Regions from separate parts of the Nakamurella sp. genome, predicted to be linked through region 3. Evidence: riboswitches for the same ligand, from Rfam matches in the RefSeq annotation. Region 3 holds a riboswitch; each other region holds the start of a gene.
What was found. Region 3 has a riboswitch for S-adenosylmethionine ahead of ACOJUF_RS07420 (aminotransferase class V-fold PLP-dependent enzyme). Riboswitches for the same ligand answer to the same signal wherever they lie in the genome.
Positions count from the first base shown of each region.

Region 1: another riboswitch for S-adenosylmethionine. It lies ahead of thrC (threonine synthase); the one in region 3 lies ahead of ACOJUF_RS07420 (aminotransferase class V-fold PLP-dependent enzyme).
Region 2: another riboswitch for S-adenosylmethionine. It lies ahead of ACOJUF_RS24495 (amino acid ABC transporter permease); the one in region 3 lies ahead of ACOJUF_RS07420 (aminotransferase class V-fold PLP-dependent enzyme).

Region 1 is NZ_JBMDXT010000176.1:4,997-12,324, reverse strand. Features, by position in the region: gene ACOJUF_RS08735 (esterase/lipase family protein) at 1-378, shown strand, start outside; gene rpsT (30S ribosomal protein S20) at 476-736, shown strand; gene holA (DNA polymerase III subunit delta) at 785-1,762, opposite strand; SAM riboswitch class I at 1,880-2,041, shown strand; gene thrC (threonine synthase) at 2,055-3,335, shown strand; gene ACOJUF_RS08715 (alpha/beta fold hydrolase) at 3,375-4,199, opposite strand; gene ACOJUF_RS08710 (SAP domain-containing protein) at 4,339-4,953, opposite strand; gene ACOJUF_RS08705 (glutamyl-tRNA reductase) at 5,418-6,710, opposite strand; gene hemE (uroporphyrinogen decarboxylase) at 6,892-7,328, shown strand, end outside.
Region 2 is NZ_JBMDXT010000542.1:19,694-27,021, forward strand. Features, by position in the region: gene ACOJUF_RS24470 (FAD/NAD(P)-binding protein) at 1-327, opposite strand, end outside; gene ssuE (NADPH-dependent FMN reductase) at 324-1,559, opposite strand; gene ACOJUF_RS24480 (FAD-dependent oxidoreductase) at 1,611-2,765, opposite strand; gene ACOJUF_RS24485 (ABC transporter substrate-binding protein) at 2,820-3,839, opposite strand; partial or broken gene ACOJUF_RS24490 (amino acid ABC transporter ATP-binding protein) at 3,904-4,758, opposite strand; gene ACOJUF_RS24495 (amino acid ABC transporter permease) at 4,755-5,750, opposite strand; SAM riboswitch class IV at 5,996-6,110, opposite strand; gene ACOJUF_RS24500 (FAD-binding oxidoreductase) at 6,144-7,301, opposite strand.
Region 3 is NZ_JBMDXT010000148.1:7,717-15,044, forward strand. Features, by position in the region: gene ACOJUF_RS07395 (FAD-dependent oxidoreductase) at 1-1,621, opposite strand, end outside; gene ACOJUF_RS07400 (DinB family protein) at 1,905-2,654, shown strand; gene ACOJUF_RS07405 (acyl-CoA-binding protein) at 2,664-2,915, opposite strand; gene ACOJUF_RS07410 (hypothetical protein) at 3,016-3,609, opposite strand; gene ACOJUF_RS07415 (hypothetical protein) at 3,781-4,071, opposite strand; SAM riboswitch class IV at 4,426-4,540, shown strand; gene ACOJUF_RS07420 (aminotransferase class V-fold PLP-dependent enzyme) at 4,581-6,032, shown strand; gene ACOJUF_RS07425 (energy-coupling factor ABC transporter ATP-binding protein) at 6,065-6,811, opposite strand; gene cbiQ (cobalt ECF transporter T component CbiQ) at 6,808-7,328, opposite strand, start outside.

The sequences.
Region 1 (7,328 bases), on a different contig from region 3:
GTGCTGATCGCGCCGACCTTCCACGGCACCACCTCCCCGCTGTTGGACGGGGTGCCCGGCGCCCTCTGCCCGGCCTGTGCCGACCAGATCGCCGGATCCGCGCTGCTCACCGAACTCGATGCCGGCGGCGACCTGGACGGGTCGGTGCGCTACGCGACGATCTCCAGCCGGGACGACACCGTGGTGACGCCGGTGGCCGCGCAGTCGCCGGCCGGTCCGGCGGACCGGGTGACGTCGCTGGTGGTCCAGGACCGGTGCCCGCAGGTGCGGCTCGACCACGTCGCGCTGCCCGGGGACCCGCGGTTGATCGCCTGGGTCGGCGCGGCGCTGGCCGCCGGGGGCCGGCCCGAACCGTCGGCCTTCCCCTGCGCCGGGTAGGCGTATTTGTTCCTCGTTCGGTCCGGCTGGTAACGTGGACGGCCGTGTGTGCCCGACGGCGCCACGAACTCCAACGACGAAACGAAGGCATTCCGGCGTGGCCAACATCAAGTCCCAGATCAAGCGCAACCGCACCAACGAGCTCGCTCGGCAGCGCAACAAGTCGGTGAAGTCCTCGCTCAAGACGAGCGTGCGCAAGGTGCGGACCGCCGCCGAGGCCGGCGACAAGGCCGTGGCCGAGGTCGAGCTGAAGGCCGCGTGCCGCAGCCTGGACAAGGCCGTCTCCAAGGGCGTCATCCACGCCAACCAGGCCGCGAACCGCAAGTCGGCCCTGACCGTGCTGGTCAACAAGATCTGACCGCTCGACCGATCAGCCGGTGACTGCCTTCGGTCACCGGCTGTTTCGTCATTTCCCGCGCCGGGCCCGGACCAGGTCCAACACCGCCTTCTCCAGGGCGTACTCGGCGTCGGCGGCCACCCCCTTCACCGCGGCATTGAGATCGGCCACGATGGCCATGCCGGCCGCCAGCCCGTCCGGGGTCCACCCCCGGGCCATCCCCCGCGCCCGGTCGATCTTCCAGGGCGGCATGCCCAGCTCCGAGGCCATCGCGTAGGAGTTGCCGCCGCGCACCGACGACACCCGGGACACCGTCCGCACCCCGTCGGCCAGCGCGTCGGCGACGAGCACGGGCGCGACCCCGACCCCGAGGGCCCAGCGCAGTGACTCCAGCGCTCCGGGCAGGTCGCCGGACATCGTGGCGTCGGACACGGTGAAGCCGCTGACCTCGGCCCGTCCGGTGTGGTAGCGCCGCACCGCCTTCTCGTCGACCGTGCCGCCGGTATCGGCGACCAACTGATCGGCCGCCGACGCCAGCTCCCGCAGGTCCGACCCGATCGCCTCGACCAGCGCCGTCACCGCCGTCGGGTTGGTGCGACCGCCGGCCCGCCGGATCTCGGCGCGGACGAAGTCGATCCGCTCGTTGAGCTTGGTGATCCGGGAGCAGGTGACCACGTCGGCGCCGGCCTTGGTCAGGGTGTCGGCGATCGCTTTGTTGCGCGCGCCGCCCGGATGGTGCAGCACCAGCCAGACCCCGTCGACCGGATCCTTGACGTACGCGGCCAGCTCGGCGGCCAACTCCTTCGACGCCTCGTGGGCGCCGCGGATCACCACCACCCGCGGCTCGGCGAACAGGCTCGGCGCCACCAGGTCGGAGAACTCCCCGACGGTCAGCCCGGCCCCCGTGCCGTCCCGCCGCTCCACCCCCGGGTCGATCCGGCGGGCGGTCGCCACGGCCCGGGCGATCGCCCGGTCGACCAGCAGTGCCTCGTCGCCCGTCACCAGGGTGAGCGGGGCGAGATCCACCGTGTCGGCCATGCCCGCCATCGTGCCAGCCGGGTGCGACAGTGCCGTCCCCGTGGGTTCCCCAGGCCGGGCCCCGGCGGTCGCCGGACCATCGGACCGCGGGGTGCGATGCGTTACGATGCTCGGACAACCGAATACACCTCATCCAGAGGGGCAGAGGGATACGGCCCGACGAAGCCCCGGCAACCACTGTCGATGATTTCTCTCGTGACCACCCCCGCGTCCGCGCGGCGGCGCGGTTCTCGAGGCCGGTCGACAGCAGGTGCCACTTCCGTCCCGCTCCGGCGGGGAAGATGAGCAGAAAGGCCTCGTCATGACGTCTGTGCTGTCCGCGCCCGCCTCCACCTCCGTGGATCTGGGCCCCGCCGTCGCGCTGTCCTGTCGCGAGTGCGGCAATCGCATCGAGCTCGGCCCCTACTACGCGTGTACCGAGTGCTTCGGTCCGCTCGAGGTCGCCTACGAGTTCACCTCCCGGGGCGAGGATCTCACGCGGCGGATCGAGGCCGGCCCGCAGAACATCTGGCGCTACGCGCCGCTGCTGCCGGTGCCCGGGGACATCGCGGGCACCCCGAACATCAACCCGGGCCAGACCAAGCTGGTCCGCGCCGACAACCTGGCCAAGGAGCTGGGCATGCGGCGGCTCTGGGTCAAGGACGACTCGGGCAACCCGACCCACTCGTTCAAGGACCGGGTCGTCGCGGTGGCGTTGGCCGCCGCCCGCCAGCTCGGCTTCACCGTCCTGGCCTGCCCGAGCACCGGGAACCTGGCCAACGCCGTCGCCGCGGCCGCGGCCCGGGCCGGCATCCGCTCGGTGGTGATGATCCCGTCGAACCTGGAGCAGCAGAAGATCCTGACCACCGCCGCCTCCGGCGGCACCCTGGTCGCCGTCGACGGCACCTACGACGACATCAACCGGCTGGCCGGGGAGATCGCCGCCGAGCAGGAGGATTGGGCGTTCGTCAACGTCAACGTCCGCCCGTACTACGCCGAGGGATCCAAGACGCTGGCGTTCGAGGTCGCCGAGCAGCTCGGCTGGCGGCTGCCGGACCAGGTCGTGGTGCCGATCGCCTCCGGCGCCCAACTGGTCAAGATCGACAAGGGGTTCACCGAGCTGGGCGAGCTGGGGCTGGTCGACGCCACGCCGTACAAGGTGTTCGGCGCGCAGGCGACCGGCTGCTCCCCCGTCGCCGAGGCGTTCAAGAACGGGTGGGACGTGGTCAAGCCGGTGCGGCCGGACACCATCGCCAAGTCGCTGGCCATCGGCAACCCCGCGGACGGGCCGTACGTGCTCGACGTCACGCGGCGCACCGGCGGCGCGGTCGAGGACGTCAGCGACGACGAGGTCATCGAAGGCATCAAGCTGCTGGCCCGGACCGAGGGCATCTTCGGCGAGACCGCCGGGGGCGTCACCATCGCCACCCTGCGCAAGCTGCTGGCCACCGGGCAGCTCGATCCGGACGCCGAGACCGTCGTGTTCAACACCGGCGACGGGCTCAAGACGCTGGACGCGATCGCCGGCGAGGTCGGCCCGACGGCCACCATCAAGCCGACCATGAGCGCGTTCGAGGCGGCCGGGCTGACCCAGCCGCGGTAGGAGGCCGCCGGTCGATCCCGCGCGGCCACCACGGCCCCGTCAGGCGGGCACCCGGCCCAGGAAGTCCAGCATGTACCGGGCGACCCGGTCGGGATCGTCCGAGATCGGGACGTGATTCAGGCCGGTCAGCCAGCGCAACCGGGCTCCCGGCACCAGCGCCAGGTAGCGGCTGATCTGCTGCGGCATCAGCGGGTCGGCCGTGCCCTGCAGCAGCAGGGTGGGCGCGGTGATCGTGTGCAGGTGCGTCGGCAGGTCGAACATGGCCGACCAGTTGGCCGCGTCGTAGGCCGGGGCGGCGGCGTAACCGGTCAGCAGCCGGTAGGCGTCGGCCTCGGTGAGCTGCCAGGGCAGGCTGCGGTTGCCCGCGAAGAAGACCGTCCGCCCGGCGGCCGTCCGGCTCAGCGGCTCGGCGTACGGGGCCAGGGTCATGGCCACCTGACGCCCGACGGCCAGGGCGAGGTAGCCCTGCACCCGCTCCACCGGAGTGCCCAGACCGTCCGGGGCGATCGCCACCACCGACCGGACCCGGTCGGACCCGGCCAGCTGGAGCGCGATCCGCGCGCCCATCGAGTAGCCGGCGACGTGGAAACGGTCGATGCCCAGCCGGTCGAGCGTCTCGGTGACGGCGACCGCCAGGTGGTCGGCACTCGGTGCGACACCGGCCGGCAGGGCCGGCGACTGCCCGAATCCCGGCAGGTCGACCGCGACGACCTCGTAGCGGGCGGCCAGCCGGTCGAGCACCGGCCGCCAGCCGACGTGGGATTCGCCGAGCCCGTGCAGCAGCACCAGCGGCTCGCCCGCCCCGGTCCGGTGGACGAACAGGGGACCGTCGGTGACGGTGCGGTCGATGGCCGGTGCGCTCATGAGGACTCCAGGGTGTGAGAACAGCTGATCGGCGCGGACTCTCGCCCGAGGGACGCCGGGTGGGCAAACGGCGACGCCGGTCCGGCGGAACCGGACCGGCGTCACTGCGTCAGGTCGAGCGGTGGCTCGGCCGGGTCGACTACTTGTCGTCGTCCTGGCTGTCGCCCTCGGTGTCGGCGTTCACCAGGCGCTCGATGAGCTCCTCGACGGTGCCGCTCTTGGCCAGGCCGCGCTCGGCCAGCTGGTCCGACAGCTCGGCCTTGGTCAGGCCCTCGTACGGCTCCCGGGCCTGCTCGCGCGCCTGCTTGGCGGCGGCGCGCTCGGCCCGCTTGGCCGCGCGCTCCTGCTCCTTGGCAACTTCCTCCGCCTGCTCGGCCTGCTCGTCGGCCAGCTCCTGCGCCTGACGGGCCTGCTCGGTGGCCAGATCGGCCGCGGAATCGACGACCGCGTCGACCTGGTCGGCGACCACGCCGCCGACCTTCTCCGCCTGGTCGCGGACGGTGCCGGAGAGCGAATCGACGATCTCGGCCCAGCGGGTCATCAGCTCGCGGTTGGTGTCGACGACCTGCTGCAGGAACTCGAAGTACCGGGTGACGGGCTCGGTGAACTCGACCCGGGGCAGGCGGGTCACGAGGCCGGCCTGGTCGGTGAGGACGCGGACGCCCCGCTTCCACGATTCGGCCGCCTGCTCGGTGGCCTCACGGGCCTGCGCGGCACCGGCGGTGTAGTTCTCGGTTGTGGTGGTGACGGTCATGACACTCCTTGTCATACAGTTTTTCTCGGAACCCGCGACCGATCGTCGGCAGGCGCTTGGGGGACGGGCACGGCCGCCCGGCAGGTCGTCAACCGGCGGTCGCGATCGGTGATGCCTCACCACGCAACCGGCGGCGGCCCGCCATCCCCCGTTAGCTACGTTAGCCATTTCTCAGCTAACCGGGACCCACCCCTGGGGGTGTGGCGCCCCGCCGGCCGGTGTGCCGCGCACCCGGGCCCGGGCGTCCGGGATTCCCGTCGGCCCAGGTCACACCGGGTGCGGCGGCCGGTTGCGCGGCCGCGCCGGCGGGCCGCCGGGCCCTGGCGCACACCGCCGGAGGCGATCCCCGTCACACCGCGGGACCCCCGGTTGGCCTACAAGACCCGGCCGCCGGCGTGTGACTGCCCCGACAGGAAAAGCAGTTTCGTTTCCCGTGCACCGATTTTCGGCGCCCGGACGGTGGATCAGCTGGTGCGCAAGGCGGACACCGGATGGGCCGCGGTCTCGGAGTCGTGGATGTCGATGCCGAACAGGGTGTGCAGCGCCTGCACGTACCCGGCACCGTCCCCGGTGCGGGCGAGCTCCTGCGCGCGCAGCGTGGGGGTGTGCAGCAGGGCCTGCGTGACGCGGTGCAGGGCGCGTTCCATGTCGGCCGCGACGTCGGCCGGGTACTTGGCCCGGAGCCGGTCCAGCTCCTTGCGCATCGTCCCCGAGACGTGCTGGCGCAGCGCCACCACGGCCGGATCGAGCCGGCGGATCGCCATCCGCTCCTCGAACGCGGCAACCCCGGCGATCACGATGTCCTGCGCGGCGACGACCGCCTCCAGGTGGGCCGGGTCGACCGAGCGCTGGACCGAGTGCAGGTCGACCACCCGGACCCCGGGCACCAGCCGGGCCGGTGCCGCGACGTGCGGGTGCAGGGCCAGGTCGATGATCGGCAGCGGGGCGGTCCGGCCGGCCACCGCCGCGCTCAGCAGGGGCACGTCCAGCATCCCGGCGGACTGCCCGCTGCAGGCGACGACCACGTCGACCCCGGCCATCGCCGCGGCCAGCCCGGCGGGCTCGACCGGCGTGGCGGTGTGCCGGGCGGCGAAGGCGTCGGCCCGGCCGCTGGGCGAATGCACGAGCAGCCGCTGCACACCCCGGGCCCGCAGCTCGGCGGCCACCACCCGGGCGTAGGCGCCCGTGCCGATGATCAGGGCCGACCCGACCGGCGTGGCCTGGCCGTCGACCCCGCTGATGTCCAGCGCGACCGAGGCGACCGACCGGCCGGCGGCGCCCAGACCGGTCTCGGTGGCCACCTGCTTGGCCACCCGGGCAGCGTGCTGGAAGAGCTGGTTGATCGCCGGCGATGCCGTGCCGGCGGCCTGCGCCTCGCGCAGCGCCCGGGCGATCTGGCCGGCGATCTCGGCCTCGCCGACCACCATGGAATCCAGCCCGGAGGCGACCGTCAGCAGGTGGGCCACCGCGGGGGCCCCGACCCGCACCTTGAGCATCCCGCTGATCTCGTCCGCGGAGATCCCGGTCACCTGGGCCAGTTGCCCGGCGACCGAGTCGATCGCGTCGTGGAACCGGGACGCGTCGAGGTAGATCTCCAGGCGATTGCAGGTGGAGATGACGACGGCGCCGTCGACCGGCCCGTCGGAATGCTTCGTCAGATCGCCGACGGCCCGGCTGAGCAGCGTCGGGTGCAGGGCGAGCCGGTCCAACTGCGTCAGCTCGAGGTCGTGATGGCTGGCGCCAAGAACCATGAGCATGATGCCGGATGCTACCGGCGCACCGGGGGCGACGGTACGAAGGCAAGCCTCACCTGGCTTCCCGGATGGCCGGTGACCTGCGGTTTCGCCTCGGCCGGGCGGCCGGGTGGTGGTCGATTCCACGGTCCCCGCCCCCGGGCCCGGCCGGCCGGGCGGGCCGGGATGACACCATGGACGCGACATGACTGTTTCCCCGCCCCCCACCACCCCGTCGGCGACCGCTCCGGCGTCCGCCCTGCCGGCCGGGCACCCGCTCGTCGACGGCCGCACCGCCGGCGCTCCCCTGCTGGCCGCCTACCGCGGCCGCCGGCCCGACCGCCGGCCGGTCTGGTTCATGCGGCAGGCCGGCCGCTCCCTGCCCGAGTACCGGGAGGTGCGCCGCGGCATCGGCATGCTCGAGTCGTGCCTGCAGCCGGACCTGGCCGCCGAGATCACGCTGCAGCCGGTCCGCCGGCACCGGGTGGACGCGGCCATCCTGTTCAGCGACATCGTGGTGCCGCTGAAGCTGGCCGGGGTGGACGTGGAGATCGTCGCCGGCACCGGACCGGTGGTCGCCTCCCCCGTCCGGACCGCCGCCGATGTCGCGGCGTTGCCGCCATTGGATCCCGACGCCCTGGC
Region 2 (7,328 bases), on a different contig from region 3:
AGAGTCGGCCTCGGCGGCCAGCCCGTGCGCGACGAGGACCTCCCGGCCGGGCCCGGCGATCCACCGGTCCAGCGCGGGCCCGGGCACGATCGGTCCGGCGCAGCTGACCGACTCGTCGGTGAACACCGTGGTGTCCCTGGTCATCGAGTTCATCCACAGCAGGTCGCTCTGATCGCTCCGCCAGATCCGGCCGCCGCCGGCCGGATACGGATCGACGACGTGGATCTCCAGCGGACCGTCGGGCAGGAGTTCGGAGTTGGCCGCGATCCGCTCGACGAGGCCGACCGTGCGGGGCCCGCCGCCCACGAAGACCAGTGAGCGGGTCATCGCCGGGACCCGTTGACGGCCGTGGAATGCACGTGGCGCCGGTCGTCCGGTCCCCAGCCCGCCGCTCCGCCGACGGTCGCCAGGGGCTGGCTTCCCCGGATCTCGGGGTCCGCCGGGCGATGGTCCGGCGCCGTCCAGGCGGCGAGTCCGGCGCCGGGCACGAGTTCCTTGCCGAAGGCGAGCGGACCGATCGACTCCGGGTCCGCGGTGAGGTCGAAGCGCGGCGTGTAGCCCGTCCGCAGATAGAGGTCGCGGGCCTCGGGCTGGCGGGGCCCGGTGGTGAGATGGATACGCCGGTAGCCCAACTCGACCGCCGCCGCCTCGAGTTCGGCCATCACCCGGATGCCCAGCCCGCGCCGGCGGTGCCGGTGGGCGGTCCAGACCCGCTTGACCTCGGCGGTGGTCGCGTCGTACCGCCGGATCGCCCCACCGGCGACCGGCCGGCCGCCCTCCGTCAGGACGACGAAAGCACCGTGCGGCGCGACGAAGTCGGTCGGTGGGACCTCGGTGAGAGTGGTGTTCGGCGACGTCCGGCCGTAGCGGGTGCCGTACTCGACGACCAGGTCGGCCAGCAGCGGTCGCAGCAGCTCGTCGCCGGGATCGACCCGGTGGACCTGCAGATCGGCCGAGCCGGCCGACGGGGACACCCGCGGACCGGCGGCCGCGTCCACCCGGGCCGGCAGCGGACCGGACCGGCCGGCCGCGCCCGCCAGGGTGGCCAGGAACTCCTCGGTCACCTGGGCGACCGGGCCCAGCGACGGCGGCGCGATCAGGACCCCGCCGTCGGGGAAGGTCCGGATGTGCGCGGACGGAACGAACCAGCCCGGCGTCACGTGGGCCGCACCGAGCGACGACAGCAGGGGGCGCAGGGCGTAGTCGACCGCCAGCACGTGCGCCGGCGACCCGCCGGTCGCCAGCGGCAGCACGGTCTTGCCCCGCAGGGCGAACTGGGGGAGCAGGTCGAGAAACACCTTGAGCAGACCGGAGTACGACGACTGGTAGACCGGGGTCGCGACCACCAGCGCGTCGGCGTCACGGACGGCGCCGACGGCGTCGATCAGCGCGGGGTGGGTGACGTCGGCGGTCAGCAGCGACGCGGCCGGCAGCGTGCGGACGGGCAGGGTGGTGACGGTGTGCCCGGCGGCGGCCAGGCGCCGGTTGACGTGGGTGACCAGTGAGTGGGTACTCGACACCGGCTGCGGGCTGGCCGAAATGCTCAGGATCGTCGACATGGCTGCTCCGTGAGGGGAAGGGCGTGGTGGGCGCAGGTGTCCGGGGCCATCTCACGGGCTCCCGGCATGGGCCGCGGCGGCCGCGCGGTCGCTGCGCAGCCGGAACAGCGAGGGCGGGTCGGCCGTGCCGTCGACCAGCCCGACGACCAGCTCACCGATGGCGGGAGCGAACTTGAAGCCGTGGCCGGAGAATCCGGCGGCGACCGTGATCGGGCCGGCCCGGTCGATCACGAAGTGGCCGTCCGGGGTAGAGGTGTACAGGCAGGTGGTCGCGTGCGCGGTCGACGCATCCACCCCGGGGATCCAACGGGAGGCGTAGTCCCGCAGCCGCGCCACCCCGGCGGGATCGGCGCGGAAATCGCGGTCGTCGGGGCCCGTGCGGGGTCCGGTGCCGTGCTCACCGACCTTGACGCCGTCCGGCGAGGCCAGCCCGTAGATCCCGGCACCGGTGTGTCCGGCGCCCGGATGGTGCAGGAAGCTGGGCCAGCCCACCGGGGTCTGCGCCGGAACGAAGTGAACGGGCTGCTCCTGGGTGGTGACCAGGTCGGGCAGCCGGCGGGCGATCGCGGGTACCGCGGCCAGCAGGGACGCGGTCCAGGCGCCGGCGGATACCACGACCTGGTCGACGCGGAACGCCCCGGAGGCCGTCAGGACCCGGACCCCGGATGGCGCGAGGCGCAGGCCGGTCACCGGGGTGTGGAACCACGTCCGGGCCCCGGCCTCCCGCGCCTGACGGTGCAGGGCGGCCACGGCATGGTCGGCGTGCAGGCGGCCGGCGTCGGGGTGATGCAGCACCATGCCGTCGAAGCGCAGCCCGGGCCACCGGGCTGCGGCCTGGTCGGGCGTGAGCGTCGTGTGCTCGATCCCGAGTTGCCGCAGCATCCGGGTCAGGCGACCCACCGCACCGGGTTCGCCGTGATCGACGGCCCCGGTCCGGGCGTAGAACCGTCGCCCGTCCAGCCGTTCCAGCCGGCGCCAGAGCCGGGCCGCCCGGCCGGCCAGGCCGACGTAGTCGGCCAGTGGGTAGGAGTACCGGAAGATGCGCGAGCTCCCGTGGGAGGCACCCCGGGCGTGCCCGGGGGCGTACTGCTCGAACAGCACGACCCGATGTCCCCGGTCCGCCAGTTGCCAGGCGGCGGCCGAGCCGATGGCGCCGCCACCGATGACGGCGACGGTGTGCGGCTCGACGGCGGTGCTGCGGGACATGATGCCTCCTCTCGGATCTCGTGATGGATTCGGTGAGCGGTCGGTGGGCGCGCGTCAGCCGGTCTTGGGCAGGCCGGGCGGGTTGAGCTCGGACGCGGCGACCGCCTCGCTGGCCAGATTCCAGCGGTCGAGAACCTGCTGGTACGTACCGTTCTCGATGGTGTGCTGGATCGCCGCCTGGAATGCCGGGGCCAAACCGTTGTCCTTGGCCGTCAGCACCGCGATCTCGCCCTGCAGGGCGTCTCCGGCGCCCGAGTACGTGGCGACCACCTTGGTCCGGCCGGTGCTGGCGGCGTGGTACTGGGCGGTGGGGTTGGGCCCGAGGTACCCGTCGATGCGTCCCGAGTCCAGGGCCAGGTAGTAGTCCGTCGAGTTCTGGAAGTACTTGATGTCGATGGGCGCCAGACCCTCCGCCACGTTGGCGTCGTTCCAATCGACGAGCAGCTTCTCCTGGTTGGTGCCCGACCCGACCGCGATGACCTTGCCGGCCAGATCCTTTCGGCTGGCGACCGTCCATGGATCGTCGATCCGGGTCTCCAGGGCGAGGTTGTCCTGCCGGTAGGTGGCGAAGTCGTACTTCTCCTTGCGCTCCTCGGTCACCGTGACGTTGGAGATGAACGCGTCGGCCTCGCCGGAGTCGATCCGTACGAAGTTCTGCGCCCAGTCGGCCGTCTGCAGGTCGACCTGCAGTCCCAGGACGTCGGCGAACAGGGAGGCCAGGTCGACCTCGGATCCGATCAGGGTCGTGTCGTCGGTGGCGTAGAAGCGCAGCGGCGGGGCCGTCCCGGCGGAGCCGGTGACCCGCAGGGTGCCGCGGTCGCGGATCGCCTGCGGCACCAGCGACGCGATGGCGTCCACCTTCGCCGTGGTGATCCGGTTCTGCTCGGGGTCGAGGTTGAACTGCACGGCCTGGGCGGCGGCCGGTGAGGCCGACCCCGCGCTGGCCTCGGCGCCGCTCGCGGCCGACGTGGAACCGTCGGCGCCGCTGGAGGATCCGCCGCAGGCGCTGATCGCCAGGGCCGCGGCGACCAGCGCCCCGGTCAGCGCGAGCAGGCGTCCGGTACGGGTGAACATGGTGGTCCTTTCGGTGGGGTCGGCCGGGCGGGAGCGCCCGGGCCGGGATGTGGCGGGTGTCGAGTCAGAGCACCTTGGACAGGAACGCCCGGGTGCGGTCGTGGGTGGGGTTGTCGAGGACCTGGTCCGGCGGGCCCTGCTCGATGACGACACCGCCGTCCATGAAGATCACGGTGTCGGCGACCTCGCGGGCGAAACCGATCTCGTGCGTGACGATGATCAGCGTGCGACCCTGGCCGGCCAGCGTCCGGATCGCCTCCAGCACCTCGCCGACCAGTTCCGGGTCCAGCGCCGAGGTCGGTTCGTCGAAGAGGATCACGGCCGGATCGAGGGCCAACGCGCGCGCGATGGCCACGCGCTGCTGCTGGCCACCGGACAGCTGTCGCGGGTAGGCACCGGCCTTGTCGGCGACGCCGACGGCGTCCAGCAGGTCGCGGGCCCGCGCGGTGATCTCCGCCCGCCGGCGCCGCGCCGCGCGGCGCAGGGGTCGCCGGCCGATGCGCAGCGCCGCCAGCGGGGCCTCGACCACGTTGTCCAGGACCGTCAGGTGCCCGAACAGGTTGAAGCTCTGGAAGACGAAACCGACCCGTGCCCGCTGGCGCAGGATCTCGCGTTCGGGCAGTTCGTGCAGTTTGTCGCCCTTGAGCCGGTACCCTATCGGCTCGGAATCGACCAGGATAACACACTTGTCGACCTTTTACAGGTGATTGATGGCGCGCATCAGGGTCGACTTGCCCGACCCGGAGGGGCCGAGGACGACCGCGACCTCACCCCGACGCACCCGCAGGTCCACCCCGTTGAGGACGTCGAGCGCCCCGAACGACTTGTGCACGCCCAGCACCTCGACGGCGTACTCCGGATCGCCGATGACGGCCGGTGCGGCCGCGGTGGCCGGTGCCTGGATCAACCTCGTGCTCATCGGGTGTGCTCCGCGGACTGGCGCCGGGCCCGGGCGGACCAGTCGGCCAGGTGGGCGCGGGCCTTCTGCAGGGGCGTCAGGGGCATCGTCCGGACGGCGCCCTTGGCGTAGTGCCGTTCGACGTAGTACTGGACGATCGACAGGGCCGTCGTCATCAGGATGTACCAGACGGTGGCCACCATGAGCAGTGGGACGACTCGCCCGTTGCGGCCGTAGATGACCTGGACCTGGTAGAAGAGCTCGGCGATCGCCATGGTCGAGACGATCGAGGTTCCCTTGAACAGGCTGATGACCTCGTTCGCCGCGTTGGGCAGGATGCCGCGCATCGCCTGGGGCAGCACGATCCGGAAGAACTGCCGGCGCCGGGGGATACCGAGGGCGGCGGCTGCCTCCACCTGGCCGTGATCGACGGAAAGAATTCCCGCCCGGACGATCTCGGCCGAGTAGGCGGCCTGGTGCAGGCCCAGTCCGATGACCGCCGCGGTCATTCCGCTGATGGTGGAGTTTACGTCGAACGTGGCCAGGGCGGGGCCGAACGGCACGCCGATCGACAGCGTGTCGTAGAGGTAGGCGATGTTGAACCAGAACAGCAGCTGCACGATGAGCGGGATCGATCGGAACGCCCAGACGTAGGTCCAGGCGATCGTCTGCAGCACCGGGTTCTTCGACAGCCGGGCGGCGGCGATGGCGACACCGAGGGCGAAGCCCAGCACCGTCCCGTAGATCGTGAGCTGGATGGTCAGCCACATCGCCTGCAGGACGACCGGCGCGGTGAAGTACTTGGCGAAGGTCGCCCAGTCCCACCCGGAGTTCGTGGCCAGCCCGTTGACGAACTGCGCGACCACGATCAGGGCGGCGGCGGCCGACAGCCAGCGCCAGGGATGGCGGGCGCGGACCACCGTCAGCGTGGACGGATCAATGCGCCGGGCGGCGATGTCGACCGGATCCGCCGCGGGGGCGGCCGGTCGGGCATGGACGGGAAGGGTCGTCACGGGGGTTCCTCGGAAAGGTGGATCCGGCGGGGGACACGGGACGCCCGACGTCGAAACGAGTCGAGGGTCGCGCGAGCCACGGCGCGGCGAAGCCGCTACCGTCGAGTGCTGCCCGGCTGGGCGTCAGCGGCGACAGAGACCGCTGGCCAGCCACCCGTGATCGACGTGCCGCCGCCGGGACAGGTCCCGTCGATCCGCACTGCGTGCCGTCATGTCTTCCTCACCCGGTGGTCTCGGGTTCGGGGAACCCGCGCTTGCCGCAGACAATGGGTCTGCTGCCGTGTCGTCACCCGGAGCACCCCACCGCGGTGGGAGGGTTGCCGCCCAGCAAGCCGGGGCTTGATGCTGGAACTCATGACCTTCATTGCAGCCTACGGACGGAATGTGTTCGCGTCAAACGGCTCTGCTGTGATGTGTGCCGGACGAGGCGGTTTCGTCGGCGGGGCCGAGCCAGGTGTGCGGGTTGAGAATGCCGGTCGGGTCCAACACCTGCTTGAGGCGGCGTTGCAGCTCGATACTGGACCCGTCCAGCTCCGACCGCAGCCAGGGCCGCTTCGTGATGCCGACACCGTGTTCACCGCTGATGGTTCCGCCCAGCGCCAGGGCGGCCCTGACCAGTTCGTCGGCGGCGTCCAGCAGGCGGGCCGGCGGCCGCTCGTCCGCCGGTGATCGGGGCGCGCTGAGAACCGGGTGCAGGTTGCCATCGCCGACGTGTGCGACCACGGCGCTGTCCAGCCCGTGCCGGCGCGCGATCGCCTCGATCGCCTCGATCGCGGCCGGGACGGCCGAGCGGGGCACGGCCACGTCCTCGCCGATCAACCATTGGTCGGTACCGAAGCCCCGGCCGTGCCGGCGCAGCCAGAACCAGCGCTGCGCGGCCGCCTCGTCCGGCAGCTCGACGACGCCCCCGGCCCGCGTGAGGGCATCGGCGACGACGTCGATCTCGGTATCGGCGCCGAACCCGTCGGTCTGTGCCAGCAGGAGCGCGCGGCCGCGGCCGGCCAGGTCGGTGCCCTGGGCCTCGTCAATGGCGCGCAGGGCGCCGTGGTCGAGCAACTCCAACGCGCTGGGCCGGGCCCCGGCCCGGGCGATCGGGGTGACGGCGGCCGCTGCCGCCGATGCCGAGTCGAAGAAGGCGATGGCGGTCCGGGTCCGCGCCGGCCGGGGGAGCAGCCGGACGGTCGCCTCGACCACGACGCCCAGGGTTCCTTCGGACCCGACGAACAGCCCGGTCAGGTCGTAGCCGACGACGCCCTTGAGTGTCCGGCGTCCGGTCCGCAGGATCGAGCCGTCGGCCAGGGCGACGGTCAGCCCGAGAACCGAATCCCGGGTGACGCCGTACTTCACGCAGCGCAGACCGCCCGCATTCGTCGCGATCGTCCCGCCCACCGTGGCGATCTCATGACTGGCCGGGTCGGGGGCGTAGAGCAGCCCCTGCCGGGCCGCGGCCCGGTCCAGATCGGCCACGATCACCCCGGGTTGCACGACCGCGACGCCGTCGTCGGCGTCGATCTCGAGGATCCGGTCGAGCCGCGCGGTGGACAGGACCAACGCCCCGTCGGGGGCGGCCGCGCCCCC
Region 3 (7,328 bases):
TCGCCTGGTCGCTGCCCGCCGCGTACAGGCCGGGGATCACCGAACCGTCGGCCCGCAGCACCCGGGCGTGCTCGTCGGCCCGGAGCCCGTAGAAGGTGCCGAAGCTGCCCGGCAGCACCCGGATCGCGTAGAACGGGCCCTGCTCCAGCGGCGCGAGCGACGGGTTCGGGCCGTGGTCCTTGTCGCCCGAACCGCGGTTGAACGGCGTCCGGCCGCGACCGAACTCGGGGTCGTCACCGGCCCGGGCGTGCTCGTTGAACTCGGCCACCGTGCGTTCCAGGCCGGCCGGGTCGATCCCGCACTTCACGGCGAGATCGCCAAGCGTCCGGCCCCGCTTCATGTATCCGTTCAGCAGGTACGGGAAGGCCGGGATCGGGAACGGCTTGGCCATGCCGAACGGGTAGCGGCGCTGGAACGCGTGGTCGCAGATCAGCCAGGCCTGCACCGGCTCGCCCGGCGGCGTCGCCTCGATCATGCCGGTGGTGAACTGGTAGTAGCCGTCGGCCTCGTTCACGAACCGCTTGCCGTTCGCCGCCACCGCGATCAGGCCGGGCTTGCCCCGGTCGACGATGTGCGGGTAGGTGCCCACCCGGCCGGTGCGGTACTTCACCAGCGACACCGGGCACCACGCCGCGGGCGAGGCCAGCGAGGTGTCCAGGGCCGCACCGACCCGCTCGGCGACCGTGATGCCGTCACCGGTCGTCTCGGCCGGGGCGAGCGTCCAGTGCTCCCGCCCGGTCGGCGTCCGCGGGAAGAACTCGGCCCGGCGGTGCACGTCGTGGGGGAAGCCACCGGTGGCCAGCACGACCCCGCGGCGGGCGCGGATCGTCACCGGGCCGGAGGGGTGCTGCACCAGCGCGCCGATCACCGCGCCGTCGGCGTCGGTGTCCAGTTGGGTCACCGGCGAGTCCGGCCACAGCCGCACCCCGGCCTCGTCGGCCGACTTGACCAGCCGCGCGATCAGCGCCGGGCCGTTGACCAGTTGCATGCCGGTCCGCCGGGTGACCAGGTCCCAGACGTGGAAGGCGACGCGCCAGGCCGCGTGGAAGAACGATTTCACGTCGGAGGTCGCGTGCAGGAAGGCCTGCAGATCGGGCCCGGCCATGATGCCCATGCCCAGGAACGAGGTCTCGTACAGCTGCCGGCGCACCAGGGCGCGCACCTCCTTGCGCAGGGCGCGCGCATTGATCGGCTTCGGCCCGACGGACCGGCCGCCGGTGCCGGCGCCCGGCAGGTCGCCCAGGATGTCCGCGATCCAGGTGCCGCTGACGAACTGCAGGCTCGTCCGGTCCTGGAAGAAGCCGACCATCTTCGAGGCGTTCCGCAAGAACGCATCGACGCGCGGCTCGTCGTAGTTCTCCCCGAGCGCGTGCTTGAGGTAGGTGCGCGGGCCGTCCAGGTCCTCCACGATCCCGTCGGCCTGCGAGAGGGGGTTCAGCGGGGCCCAGAGCCAGCCGCCCGACCAGGCGGTCGCCCCGCCGAGCGTCGACGCCTTCTCCACGACCACCACGTCCAGGCCCCGGTGCGCCGCGGTCACCGCCGCGGACAGGCCGCCCGCCCCGCCCCCGGCCACCAGCAGGTCGCACTCCACGACCCGGTTCGTCGTCGTCTCGGTTGTCATCGTCGACTCTTTCGCTCGTCAGCTCGGCAGGGTGGGCAGGTGGGCAGGTGGGCAGGGTGGGCGCGGTGGGACGGCGGGCGGGACGCGGGGCGGCCGGCCACCGCCGCATCCGGGACATCGACGGTCCCACGCCCCACCACCGCGCGTCCAACACCGAATTGGTCTCACACTCAGTTGCGCTCGCACTTAATGCCCGCCTCGGCTGCCGTCGATCATGGAGGAGGTGGTGCGATGGGGCCGGCCGAGCACCACGGTCTCGGTGATCGATGGAGGATGGGGGCCGATGGAGAGCGAGGGCGCGGCGGCGCGGGGCGCGACGTTCACCGACCGGGACCTGCGCGGCGCTCGGTTCGTTCGCTGCGACCTGTCGGGCGCGGTGCTCCGGGCGGTGGAGGTCCGGGACGCGGACGTCGACGCGCCCTGGCTGGCCGACGGGGGCCGCCTGCTGGTGAACGGCGTCGACGTCGTGCCCTTCGTCGAGGCCGAGCTCGACCGCCGCTTCCCCGGCCGGGATCTGCGGCGCGCATCGGACCCGGCCGGATTGCGGTCGGCCTGGGCTGCCGTGGAGCGCACCTGGACCGCCACCCTGGACCGGGCCGCGGACATGCCGCCCGGCACCGTCGACGTCCCGGTGGACGGCGAATGGTCGTTCGCGCAGACGCTGCGGCACCTGGTGATGGCCACCGACACCTGGCTGCGGCGCGCGATCCTGGACCTGCCGGCGCCGTACCACCCGATCGGCCGGCCCAACGCGGAGTACGCAACCGACGGTCACGACCTGTCGGTCTTCCGGTCGGACACCCCCGGGTACGACGAGGTGCTGGCGGTCCGGGCCGGCCGGGTCACGCAGGTCCGGGAGTTCCTGGCCGCTCTCACGCCGGAGCTGCTCGCCGAGCCCCGGCGCAATCCCTGGGACCCCGATCAACCCGAGACCGTGCGCAGTTGCCTGCAGGTGATCCTGTCCGAGGAGTGGGAGCACCACCGGTACGCGGTCCGCGATCTCGACACCATCGCGGCGGGCACCGCCGGCTGACCCGCGCGGTCAGTCGGACAGGGCGCCGGCCTCGGCGATGTAGGACGCCTGCGCCTGCTCCGCGGACGTGCCCTTGAGCTTCGCCCAGGCGTCGTACTTGGCCCGGCCCACCGGGTTGGTGAAGCCGGGCCGCTTGCCGGCGACATCGCCCTGGGTGGCCTGCTTGTACAGCGCGTACATCCGCAACTTGGTCTCGTTCCCGGGGTCCTTGGTCAACCCGTTCACCCGGTCGACGGCCGCCTGGAACTCCGCATTCGGCATACCGGTGTGTGTAGCCCGACCGGGCCCGGCCGTCAATTCGGGGGCGGTCGCGGATGACCACCGGTGGCCGGCAGCGGACTCGCCACGGGTGGCGCCGGGCTCAGAACGGGTGGCGGCCCGGCTCGACCTCGGCCCACTCCCGGCCCCAGGCCCGCAGCCGGAGCCGGTCCAGCCGGCGGCGGACCGCCCAGCCGGCACCGGCCAGCAGCAGGCCGACGAGGACCCAGGACCCGGCGCCGACCAGGACGGCGAGCCCGGCCAGGGCGGCCGGACCGGGCGGCGGCGGGACGATGCGGCCGGCCGGGTCCAGCCAGATGGTGACCGGATCACCGGCGACCGCGGCGGCGGGGACGTCTGCGACCCCGGTGACCCGGCGGCCGTCGGATCCGGTCCAGCTGACGGGCGCGGGAATCCAGACCGGCGCGCCGTCGGTGACGCCCACCGGCAGCTGCGCCGACCGGTCGACGATCGCCGCCACCGCGGTGAGCGAGCGACGCTCGGCCGCGGACTGCGCGGCGGCGTCCGACCAGCTCGCCGACGCGACCACGGCCACCACCGGCACCGCGGCGGCGGCCAGGACGATCAGCAGCAGGACAACGGCGGCCTCGACCCGATCGACGCCCCGCGCCAGGGGGTTGCGCCACACCCGCAACGACAACGGCCGGCGGCGCTTCGGTCGGGGCTCGACGGCCACGGACACCTCCGGACGGACCGGCCCGGCGATAACGTTATCCAGGCGTGACCGCAACGGTACCCGGATCGAGATGCAACCCGGGAGTGATCATTCCCGCACGGTCCGGCCCGCGCCGCCGCCCGGCCGGACGGCGCCACCCACCTGTCGATGGGCGGCCCGCCGCGACGTCGATCACGCGGTGGTGGTCGGCTCCGCCTGGCTGCGCCGGCGGCTGCCCGGCAGCACGACCATCAGGATCATGCCCACCAGCACGAGGCCGATACCCACGGCCGCCCAGGTGGTCACGTCGATGCTCGAACCGGTGCTGGCCAGCGAGGCGGCCGAGGTCAGACCCGTCCCTCCGCTCGCCGATCCGGCTGCGGTGGACCCGCCATCGGCCCAGCACGTCCCGACCTCGCCGGCCACGGCGGCGGACGCGCCGGCGACGAGGAGGATCGCGGCCGTGACGATCGTTGCCAGCATCCTGCGCATCACTGTGTCTACCCCCGCACTCCCGGATGAACGGGCCCGGTGGCACCCGCCGGCCAGATCTAACACCACGTTCACCAATGCCCGCCAATCGGGTGACAGGTTTTGTGGTCTTCGTCTCTTCCGGGGTCACCGACCAGCCGGAGCGGAACCCTGCCTGCCCCGGTTGACGACCGGGCCACCCGACGGGGTTCGCTCGCGCACCGCCGGCCGGGCCACCGGTCCACGTCGCGACCGGACCTGCGTTGTCGTCGCCTGCGGTCGTGGCCCGTGGTCGTGGCCCGTGATCGTGGCCTGTGATCGTCGTCATGGCCCGTGCGGGCGCGATTTGCTACCCTGCTGCTCGAAGGTCATGAGTGCCAGCAGATAGCCCCGGCTTGCTGGCCGGCAACCCTCCTACCGCGGTGGGGTGCCCCGGGTGAAGACCTGGCCGTTCGCGAGGTGCGACCGGCAAGCGCGGGCCTCCACCCAGGCGGTCCGATGGACTGCAGGAGTGGATCGTCGTGACCCTCGCCCTCGAACGCCCCGACCTGGTCGCCGTCTTCGCGCCGGAACCCCCGGTGGCCGGCACCGTCGCGGCCACCCCGCCGCGGCGCGGACCGGTCAGCCACCCGCAGGGTCCGGGCCTGGAGGTCGTCGGCGCGGGCGCCCAGGTCCCGTTGGCCACCGGCGGGACGATCGAGTACGCCAACCTGGACCACGGCGCCTCGGCACCGGCCCTGCGGGCGGTCCGGGACACCGTCGACGCGCTGCTGGACCGGTACGCCAGCGTGCACCGTGGCGCCGGTTGGCACTCCAAGGTCTGCACCAGCCTCTACGAGGGTTCCCGCGAGCCGGTGCGCTCCTTCGTGGGCGGCCGCCCGGAAGATGCGGTCATCTTCACCCGGCACACCACCGACTCGTTCAACCTGCTGGCGCACTGCCTCCCGCCCCGCACCACGGTGGTCGTCTTCGAGACCGAGCACCACGCCGCTCTCCTGCCCTGGTCGGCCGAGCGGGCCCCGGAGTCGGCGCAGCGCCGGGTCGTCCGGGTGCCGGCGCCCGAGGCGGCCGAGCACGCCGTCGATCTCGTCGACGACGCGCTGCGCCGTCGGCGGCCCGGGCCCGCGCTGCTGGTCATCACCGGCGCGTCCAACGTCACCGGCGAGATCTGGCCGGTCGCCGAGCTGGCCCGGGTGGCCCGGGCCCGCGGCGCCCGGGTGGCCCTGGACGCCGCCCAGCTCGCCCCGCACCGGCCGTTCTCGATCACCGAACTCGGCGTCGACTACGTCGCGCTGTCCGGGCACAAGCTCTACGCGCCGTACGGCGCCGGCGCGCTCGTGGGCCGGGCCGACTGGCTCGCCGCGGCACCGCCGTACCTGATCGGCGGCGGGGCCACCGCATCGGTCACCGCCGAGGGCACCGAGTACAAGCCGCTGCCGGACCGGCACGAGGCCGGCTCGCCGAACGTGCCCGGCGCGGTGGCCCTGGCCACCGCCTGCCACGTCCTGGCCACGGCCGACCGGGAGTCCCTGGCCCAGGCCGAATCCGCGCTGACCGAAACGCTGCGCCGGGGCCTGGCCGCCATTCCGGGCGTCACCGTGCACGCACTGTTCGGCGAGCGGGCCGACAGCATCGGCGTGGCCACGTTCACCGTCGCCGGGCAGCCGGCCGCCGTGGTGGCGGCGGCGCTCTCGGCCGAGCACGGCATCGGGGTGCGGGACGGGGCGTTCTGCGCCCACCCGCTGGTCCGCAAGCTGCTCGGCGCGGCCGGCTGCGCCGACTCGAGCAACGGGCAGGCGCTGCGCGCGTCGGTCGGCCTGGGCACCACCACCGAGCACGTGCAGCGCCTGGTGCACGCGGTCGAGGCCATCGCCGAGCGGGGGCCGCGGCTGCGGTACGTGGTGCGGGACGGCCGGCCGGTCCCGGCGGTCGACGGCCGCGAACTGCCCGTCATCGCCCCCTGGCAGAAGTAGGCGGGCCGACCCGGGTGCGGCCGGCGCGCGAGTCAGGCCGGCAGCACGCAGCCGACCGGCAGCTCCAGCCGGTTCGCCGCCAGCAGGGTCCGGTCGGCCAGGATGTCGCGCGTCGGGCCGTCGGCGACGATCTGCCCGTTGTTCATGATCACCGAGCGTGGGCACAGCTGCAGGGCGTATAGCAGGTCGTGGGTGACCATCACGGTGGTCAGCCCCAGCGAGAGCACGATCTGCGCGAACTCCCGGCGGGCCAACGGGTCCAGGTTGGACGACGGCTCGTCGAGCACGAGCACGGTCGGGTCCATCGCCAGCACGGTGGACGCGGCCACCCGGCGCCGTTGCCCGAAGGACAGGTGGTGCGGGGCCCGCGGGGCGGCGGCCACCATGCCGGTCGCCGCCAGCGCCGCGTGCACACGGCGGTCCAGCTCCGGCCCGCGATGGCCGAGATTGCGTGGCCCGAAGGCGACGTCGTCGCGCACCGTCGGCGAGAAGAGCTGGTCGTCGGGGTCCTGGAACACCACCCCGACCCGGCGGCGGATCTCGCGCAGGGATCCTGTCGCGGCCCGGATCCCGTCCACCCGCACCGAACCGGCGCCGGCCAGCAGCGTGCCGTTGAGATGCAGGACCAGCGTGGTCTTCCCGGCGCCGTTCGGGCCGAGAATGGCCACCCGCTCCCCCGGCCGGACGGTCAGGTTCACCCCGAAGAGCACCTGCCGGCCATCCGGGTAGGCGAAGGCGAGATCGCTGACCTCCAGCAATCCCTGCCCGGTCGGGCTCATCGGGCACCGGCCAGGGCCACACCGCAGATCAGGCCGGCGGCGACCGGTGCGGTCAGGGCCGCCAACCAGGATCGGCGAGGCGCCCGGGCGGCGGTGTCCGCCGGCTCCGGGCCGAATCCGTACCCGCGGGCCAGCATGGCCACGTACACCCGCTCTCCCCGTTCGTAGGACCGCACGAACAGGGCCCCGGCGGTCCGCGCGATGCCCGCCACCTGCCAGAGCCAGCGCGGGTCGTCGCCGCGGGAGATCCGCGCGATCCGCATCCGGCGCAGGTCGTCGGCCAGCACCTGCCAGTAGCGCACCATGAAGCCGGCGATGCCGACCACGGCCCGCGGCACCCGGAGGCGTTCCAGTGCGAGCAGCAACTCGGCGACCGTGGTGGTCGCGGTGAGCAACGAGGTCGCGGCCACCCCGAGGGTGCCCTTGACCACGATGTTCCAGGCCCCCCACAGGCCCGGCTCGGACAGCGTCAGGAAGCCGACCTGCAGGTACGGGGCGTGCCCGACCAACGGCAGGA